Microbispora sp. ZYX-F-249: one gene and its partner. The protein of the gene in region 1 binds, or shares a complex with, the protein of each later gene. Links are inferred from orthologs where the notes say so. Each region holds a gene or a part of one and is shown in the gene's direction. Other genes may lie near its edges.

Evidence for each region.
Region 2: rplI (region 1) and rpmJ share a complex: the UniProt entries of both Bacillus subtilis proteins name them as parts of the 50S ribosomal subunit. The link is inferred for Microbispora sp. ZYX-F-249 from one-to-one orthologs.

What each region holds. Positions count from the first base shown.
Region 1 is NZ_JBDJAW010000001.1:396,543-401,379, reverse strand. What follows is about bases 1-2,964. They hold rplI (50S ribosomal protein L9), read left to right. Parts: upstream 1-1,241; coding sequence 1,242-1,688; downstream 1,689-2,964. Other genes in these bases: AAH991_RS01800 (amino acid ABC transporter permease), read left to right, coding at 2,738-2,964; AAH991_RS01805 (ABC transporter substrate-binding protein), read left to right, coding at 1,860-2,741; rpsR (30S ribosomal protein S18), read left to right, coding at 987-1,223; AAH991_RS01820 (single-stranded DNA-binding protein), read left to right, coding at 363-902; rpsF (30S ribosomal protein S6), read left to right, coding at 1-260. In the rest of the region: more of AAH991_RS01800, read left to right, coding at 2,965-3,613; AAH991_RS01795 (amino acid ABC transporter ATP-binding protein), read left to right, coding at 3,610-4,353; AAH991_RS01790 (MATE family efflux transporter), read right to left, coding at 4,356-4,837. UniProt on the Bacillus subtilis protein: Binds to the 23S rRNA.
Region 2 is NZ_JBDJAW010000006.1:268,018-271,124, reverse strand. The notes cover bases 1-2,825. They hold rpmJ (50S ribosomal protein L36), read left to right. Parts: upstream 1-1,268; coding sequence 1,269-1,382; downstream 1,383-2,825. Other genes in these bases: rpsD (30S ribosomal protein S4), read left to right, coding at 2,447-2,825; rpsK (30S ribosomal protein S11), read left to right, coding at 2,022-2,426; rpsM (30S ribosomal protein S13), read left to right, coding at 1,607-1,987; infA (translation initiation factor IF-1), read left to right, coding at 1,001-1,222; AAH991_RS10815 (DUF1707 SHOCT-like domain-containing protein), read left to right, coding at 127-582. Outside these bases: more of rpsD, read left to right, coding at 2,826-3,073.

The sequences.
Region 1 (4,837 bases):
ACCCGTCCCTCGACGAGCGCACCGTGCAGCCGTCGCTCGACCAGTTCCTCAGTGTCGTCCGCAACGACGGCGGCACCGTGGAGAAGGTCGACGTCTGGGGCCGTCGCCGCCTGTCCTACGACATCGCGAAGAAGTCCGAGGGCATCTACGCCGTGGTCGACCTGACCGCCGAGCCCGCCACCGTGAAGGAGCTGGACCGCCAGCTCAACCTGAACGAGGGCATCCTCCGCACCAAGGTCATCCGCCCCGAGCTTCACTGAGCTCAACTGGCACAACCCCGAAGCCCGGCGGTTTGTCGGGCCCGGGCCGTACTCTGAGCCCTTGACGGCTCAGCTGACGGGATAGGAAGGCGAAAGCGACCGATGGCAGCAGGCGACACACAGATCACCATCGTCGGCAACCTTGTCGACGACCCGGAGCTGCGCTTCACCCCCACGGGGCAGGCCGTGGCCCGGTTCCGCATCGCGTCCACTCCGCGGTTCCTCGACAGGCAGACCAACGAGTGGAAGGACGGCGAGGGCCTGTTCCTCACCTGCAACGTCTGGCGGCAGGCGGCGGAGAACGTCGCCGAGAGCCTCCAGCGCGGCATGCGGGTGATCGTGCAGGGACGGCTGCGCCAACGGTCGTACGAGACCAAGGAAGGCGAGAAGCGCACGGTCTACGAGGTCGAGGTCGACGAGGTCGGCCCCTCGCTCCGCAACGCCACGGCGAAGGTCAACAAGACCACGCGCCAGGGCGGTGGTGGTGGCGGCGGCTTCGGCGGCCCGGCGAACGACCCGTGGGCGACCGCGGCGCCCGCTCCCCAGGGGGGCTTCGGCGGCGGCGGTGGCGGCGGCTTCGGCGGCGGCCCGCAGGGCGGTGGCGGCTTCGGCGGCGACTTCAGCGACGAGCCGCCCTTCTAGGTCGGGCCCTTCCGGTCCCAACCACTGTAAACACAACCGAGCGACCATTCCCGCTTCATGCGGGGCTCTGAGAGGAGCACCACGATGGCGAAGCCGGCGATTCGCAAGCCAAAGAAGAAGGTTTGCCTTTTCTGCCACGACAAGATCTCCTACGTCGACTACAAGGACACGGGGCTGCTGCGGAAGTTCATCTCCGACCGCGGCAAGATCCGTGCCCGCCGGGTGACGGGCAACTGCACCCAGCACCAGCGCGACGTGGCGACCGCTATCAAGAACGCCCGTGAGATGGCCCTGCTGCCGTACACGAGCACCGCGCGCTGAGAAAGGAGACTCAGGACAATGAAGCTCATCCTCACCACTGAGGTCTCCGGCCTCGGCGCCCCCGGCGACATCGTCGAGGTCAAGGACGGCTACGGCCGCAACTACCTCATTCCCCGTGGCTTCGCCATCCGGTGGACCCGCGGCGCCGAGTCGCAGGTCGCCTCGCTGAAGAAGGCGCGTGCCGCCCGCGAGATCCGTGACCTGGGCTCCGCCAAGGAGGTCGCCGGCCAGCTCGGCGCCCTCAAGGTGCGGCTCAAGACCCGCGCGGGCGAGTCGGGCCGGCTGTTCGGCTCGATCACGACCGGCGACATCGCCGAGGCCGTCAAGGCCGCCGGCGGTCCGCAGCTCGACCGCCGTCGCATCGAGATCGGTAACGCGATCAAGAGCGTCGGCACCCACAAGGTGAGCGTCCGGCTGCACCCGGAGGTCGCCGCCACCCTCGATGTCGAGGTGGTCGCGGGCTGACACCCGCAGCAGTCCGTCGAGGGCCCTTCTCCGCACGTCGGAGAGGGGCCCTTCGCGGTTCCGCCGAGGCGGGGGAGATTCCCCTCAGGTAAACAAGGGTTATACGGAACGCTAGTATCTTGCCGTCCGATTCAGCGGATTTCGTGGTAAGTCCCCCCGATGGAGGCTGTGATGCGCCGTCCTACTCTCCTGCTGGCGTCCGGCGCCCTTGTGCTGGCGGCCGCCGCCTGCGCACCGGCGAACGACACCTCCACCACCGCGAGCGGCGCCGCGAGCCCGGCCGGATCCGCGGCCGCGAACGCGTGCGCCAAGGAGAGCCTGAAGCTCACCACCCCGGGCAAGCTCACGATCGGCACCGACAAGCCGGCGTACGAGCCGTGGTTCAAGGATGACGATCCCGCCAACGGGCAGGGCTTCGAGAGCGCGGTCGCCTACGCGGTGGCCGAGAAGATGGGCTTCACCAAGGACGAGGTCGCCTGGACGGTCGTGCCGTTCGACTCGTCGTTCGCCCCAGGGCCCAAGCAGTTCGACTTCGACGTCAACCAGGTCTCCATCACCCCCAGCCGGGCCAAGGCCGTCGACTTCAGTCAGGGCTACTACACGGTCAAGCAGAGCGTGGTGGCCCTCGGCGGCACGAAGTTCGCCTCCGCCACGAGCCTCGCCGAGCTCAAGGACGCCAAGATCGGCGTGCAGGCCGGCACCACCGCGCTGGAGGCGGTGCGGTCGGTCATCCAGCCCGCCAAGGACCCGAGCGTGTTCAACCAGCAGGTCGACGCGGTCAACGCGCTGAAGAACAAGCAGATCGACGCCATCGTCGTCGACCTGCCGACCGCCTTCTACGTCACCGCCGCCCAGGTGGAGGGCTCGAAAATCGTGGGCCAGTTCGCCGCGAACGGCGGGCAGCCCGAGGAGTTCGGCCTGCTGTTCCAGAAGGGCAGCCCGCTGGTGAGCTGCGTGGACAAGGCGCTCGGTGAGCTGAAGTCGTCCGGTCACCTCGCGCAGATCGAAAGCCAGTGGCTGACCGCCGCCGCGGGCGCGCCGGAGCTGAAGTGACCGAGGGGGAGGCCGCCGGCTCGCCCTTGTGGGTGAAGAGCGAGCGGCAGCGTCGCCGGGAGGCGGAGCTGCGCGCCCGCGGGCGGCGGTCGGTCTCGGTCGCCACCGCGTCCACGATCGTCGTGGTGGTCGCCCTGGTCGTCGTGATCACCAAGTCGCCCGGCTGGCCGCGGGTGCAGGCGACCTTCTTCAGTCCCGAGGCGTTCGCGAAGGCACTGCCCGACGTGCTGCGCGGGTTCCTGCTCAACATCGAGATGTTCCTCGTCGCCGAGGTGTTCATCCTGGTGCTGGGGCTCCTCGTCGCGCTGGTCCGCGGCCTGCGGGCGCCGGTGTTCTTCCCGCTGCGCGCGCTCGCCGTGCTCTACACCGACGTCTTCCGCGGCATCCCGACCATCCTGCTCATCTACCTGGTCGGGTTCGGCATCCCGGCACTCGAACTGCAGGGCACGCCGCGCGACCCGGTCACGCTCGGCATCATCGCGCTGGTGCTGTCTTACAGCGCGTACGTCGCGGAGGTATTCCGTGCGGGGATCGAGTCGGTGCACCCGAGCCAGCGGGCGGCGGCGCGGTCGCTGGCGCTCACACAAGGGCAGACCCTGCGTTATGTGGTGCTGCCGCAGGCGGTGCGCCGGGTGGTTCCGCCGTTGCTCAACGACTTCGTCTCGCTCCAGAAGGACACCGCTCTGGTCTCCGTGATCGGCCCACTGGAGGCGCTGCGGCAGGCCGGGATCCATGCCCAATACGACTTCAACTACACGCCCTATCTGGCGGCCGCGCTGCTGTTCATCGCGCTGACGGTGCCGATGGCCCGGTTCACCGATCATCTCGCCGCCCGGGCCGTCCGGCGCCAGACGGGAGGCGGAACGGCATGAGCCTGCTCAAGGTCGAGGGCGTCTGGAAGCACTATCACGGGCTGAGCGTGCTGCGCGGCATTGACCTGGAGGTCGCGCCGCACGAGGTGGTCTGCCTGATCGGAGCCTCCGGCTCGGGCAAGTCGACGCTGCTGCGCTGCGTCAACCTGCTGGAGTCGATCGACGACGGTGCCGTCTACCTCGACGGCACCGAGATCACCGACGTCCGCACCGACGCGGACGACGTCCGCCGCCGCATCGGGATGGTGTTCCAGGCCTACAACCTGTTCCCGCACATGACCGTGCTCGACAACATCACGCTCGCGCCGCGCAAGGTGCACGGCGTGCGGCCGGAGGAGGCCGAGGCCCGGGCACGGGAGCTGCTCGACCGGTTCGGGCTGGCCGACAAGGCGGGGGAGTATCCCGACCGCCTGTCCGGTGGTCAGCAGCAGCGGGTGGCCGTCATCCGCGCGGTCGCGACCGGCCCCCGCCTGCTCCTGCTCGACGAGGTCACCTCCGCGCTCGACCCCACGCTGGTCACCGAGGTGCTCGGCGTGATCCGCGAGCTCAAGGAGACCGGGATGACGATGATCCTGGCCACTCACGAGATGGGCTTCGCCCGGGACATCGCCGACACCGTGTGCTTCCTGGAGGGTGGCGTGCTGCTGGAGAGCGGTCCGCCCGAGCAGATCTTCAGCTCGCCGGAGCACCCTCGCACCCGGGCGTTCCTCCAGCGCGTGCTGGAGGCCCGCCGCATGTGAGATCAGGCGGCGGTCCGCGAGGCCCCGGTGACCATCCAGGCGGTTCCGTACGCGCGGAGGGAGAGCGTGACGAGCCGGGCGGCCATCCAGGCGCCGAGCGCGAGCCACAGGCCGACCAGGCTGCCGGCGACGGCGGCGAACGGCAGGTAGGCCAGCGTCGTCCACAGCCCCGCCCAGGCCAGGTAGCGCTGGTCGCCCGCCCCGATGAGGACCCCGTCCAGGACGAACACGACGCCCGCGACCGGCTGCAGCAGCGCGACCGGCCACAGCACGGCGAGCAGCTCGGCGGCCGTCTCGCCCTGCGCGTCGAACAGGGCGGGGACCAGCGGGCGCGCCAGCAGGACGGCGGCGCAGAAGACGACGCCGCACGCGACGCCCCAGATGACCATGCGCCGGGTGGCCGCGCGGGTGCGCTCGGTGTCGCCCGCGCCCAGCGCCCGGCCCGTGATGGCCTGCCCCGCGATGGCGATGGCGTCGAGGGCGA
Region 2 (3,107 bases), on another replicon or contig:
CGCGCTCGACGGAGGCGCCTCCCGCTTCGGGGGCGCCGGGGCCGAGGTGGGGGAGACGTCCTGACGGCTCCGCCCGTCCTGGCGGCGCCTGCACCATAATGGTCATATCGCTCGAACAGCCGGGAGATGATGATGGCGGCAGCGCCGGAGATGCGGGCCTCGGACGGTGACCGTGACCGGGTCGCCGCGGCGCTGCGCGAGCACGTGGCCGAGGGCAGGCTCACCCTCGACGAGTTCAACGAGCGGCTGGAGCAGGTCTACCAGAGCCGTACGTACGGGGAACTGGCCAGGCTCACCTCCGACCTGCCCGGCATCGACCTGCACCGCCTGCCGGCCGCCGTCGAGCCCGCGCAAGGGGCCCGCCCGGTCCGGCCTGACGACAAGGCGCGCAGCCTGAGGTCCGCTTGGACCGCGTGGGCGGGGGTCAGCGCCATGACCTGGCTCTTCTGGCTCCTCGCCTTCATCGGCTCAGGCCATTTCGTCTATCCGTGGCCGCTGTGGGTGATGGGCCCCTGGGGGGTCGTCCTTCTCATCAACACGATCTCCGGCACGGGCGGACAGTCCCAGCGGCGCGACTCCTGAGCGTTCTTTACCTGAGAGCCGCCGTCGCGGGAGCCGCGGGCGGGTAGATGTCCGGTGTCGCGACGTACGGCACCACTCGGGCCGTGCCCCCGCGGTGATGAGGCCACATCCGCCCCGTCCCGGCATTTCGGCGGTGCCGGGCGGGCGGGTGTGGCGGTCTCCCCTCCACCACGCGATCCCCGCCGGCGTGGGATTGGCCACCGGCCTTCGCCGGGGGTACCCTGTGATCTGGTTGTGTCGGGACCCCTGCCGTCGTTTCGCAATTCGGCCCGGGTTGTCGTACACTCCTTTGTCGGTTCACTATGACCTTTGCGCCTAGGCGGCCTGGCTGGTCGCCGCTCTCTGAAAGCGCCCCGAAGGTCGCGGCTGCTTAGTGTTCCGAAGCCTCTGACGATCCGATCTGTGAAACGCGAGGGCCATGGCCAAGAAAGACGGCGCCATCGAGATTGAGGGCACTGTTATTGAGTCGCTCCCGAACGCCATGTTCCGGGTGCAGCTCGACAACGGTCACAAGGTCCTGGCCCACATCAGCGGGCGGATGCGGATGCACTACATCAGGATCCTGCCCGACGACAGGGTGGTCGTGGAGCTGAGCCCCTACGACCTCAGTCGCGGACGGATCGTCTACCGGTACAAGTAGCCCACCCCGCCAGCGGGACGGGCCGTATGCGGAACGAATAAGGACTATGAAGGTCAAGCCGAGCGTCAAGAAGATCTGCGACAAGTGCAAGGTGATTCGCCGGCACGGTCGTGTCATGGTGATCTGCGACAACCTGCGCCACAAGCAGCGCCAGGGCTGAGCCCAGCTCTCAGTACGTCGCCACCAGGCCCCTGCTGAGTCCGCCCATGTGGCGGGCTCGAGCCGCGTGAGGGCCGGAACAACGAAATCGCGTCACACACCCGCGCAGGCGGCGCAAGCCGTACCACGCGGGAGACCCCCGGTCGGAGGCCGGGGCCCTCGCCCGGGCATGGGAGGGGAAGTGCGGCGCAAGACCTCCGCCACATTGAAGGAGAATGCCCGACCATGGCCCGCCTGGTTGGCGTCGACCTCCCCCGCGACAAGCGGCTGGAGATCGCTCTCACCTATGTTTTCGGAATCGGCCGCACCCGCGCCAAGGAGATCCTTGACGCGACCGGCATCAGCCCCGATCTGCGCGTCCACCAGCTCACGGACGCCGAGCTCGTCCCGATGCGTGACTTCATCGAGGCGAACTACAAGATCGAGGGCGACCTCCGCCGCGAGATTCAGGCCGACATCCGACGCAAGATCGAGATCGGCTGCTACCAGGGCATCCGGCACCGCAAGGGGCTGCCTGTCCACGGTCAGCGGACGCAGACGAACGCGCGCACCCGCAAGGGTAAGAAGAAGACCGTCGCCGGCAAGAAGAAGCCGGGCAAGAAGTAGTCCTTAGCAGCCACTGCCAGGAGATAGCGCTTAAATGCCGCCGAAGAGCCGCCAGGGCGCACCGAAGAAGGTGCGCCGCAAGGAAAAGAAGAACGTCGCTCACGGGCACGCCCACATCAAGAGCACGTTCAACAACACCATCGTTTCGATCACCGACCCGAACGGGAACGTGATCTCCTGGGCCAGCGCCGGCCACGTCGGGTTCAAGGGCTCCCGTAAGTCCACCCCGTTCGCCGCCCAGATGGCTGCCGAGAACGCCGCCCGCCGCGCCATGGAGCACGGCATGCGGAAGGTCGACGTCTTCGTCAAGGGCCCCGGCTCCGGCCGTGAGACCGCGATCCGTTCGCTGCAGGCGACCGGCCTCGAGGTCGGGTCCATCCAGGACGTGACCCCGGTCCCGCACAACGGCTGCCGTCCGCCCAAGCGCCGTCGCGTCTGAGCTCAGGAGAGTAGAGAGAAATGGCTCGTTACACGGGTCCGGACTGCAAGCTCTGCCGCCGTGAGAAGACCAAGCTCTTCCTCAAGGGCAAGAAGTGCGAGTCCGCCAAGTGCCCCATCGAGATCCGCCCGTACCCGCCGGGTGAGCACGGCCGCGGCCGTCCGAAGGAGTCGGAGTACCAGCTCCAGCTCCGTGAGAAGCAGAAGACCCGCCGCATCTACGGCGTCCTCGAGAAGCAGTTCCACAACTACTACGAGGAAGCCAACCGCAAGGCGGGCAAGACCGGTGAGAACCTCCTCCAGATCCTGGAGAGCCGTCTCGACAACGTGGTCTACCGCGCCGGCTTCGCCGAGTCGCGTGACGCGGCCCGCCAGCAGGTGCGCCACGGCCACTTCCTCGTGAACGGCAAGAAGGTCGACATCCCGTCGTACCGCGTCCGCGAGCACGACATCATCGAGGTCCGCGAGAAGTCGCGCAACCTGCTTCCGTACGAGGTGGCCCGCGCGACCGCCGGCGACAAGACCGTCCCGGCCTGGCTGGGCGTCTCCGCCGAGAACATGCGCATCCTCGTGCACCAGCTCCCGGTCCGCCAGCAGATCGACACGCTGGTCCAGGAGCAGCTGATCGTCGAGCTCTACTCCAAGTAGTAGGGCCCCGGCATTTAATGGTGCCGTACGGCCG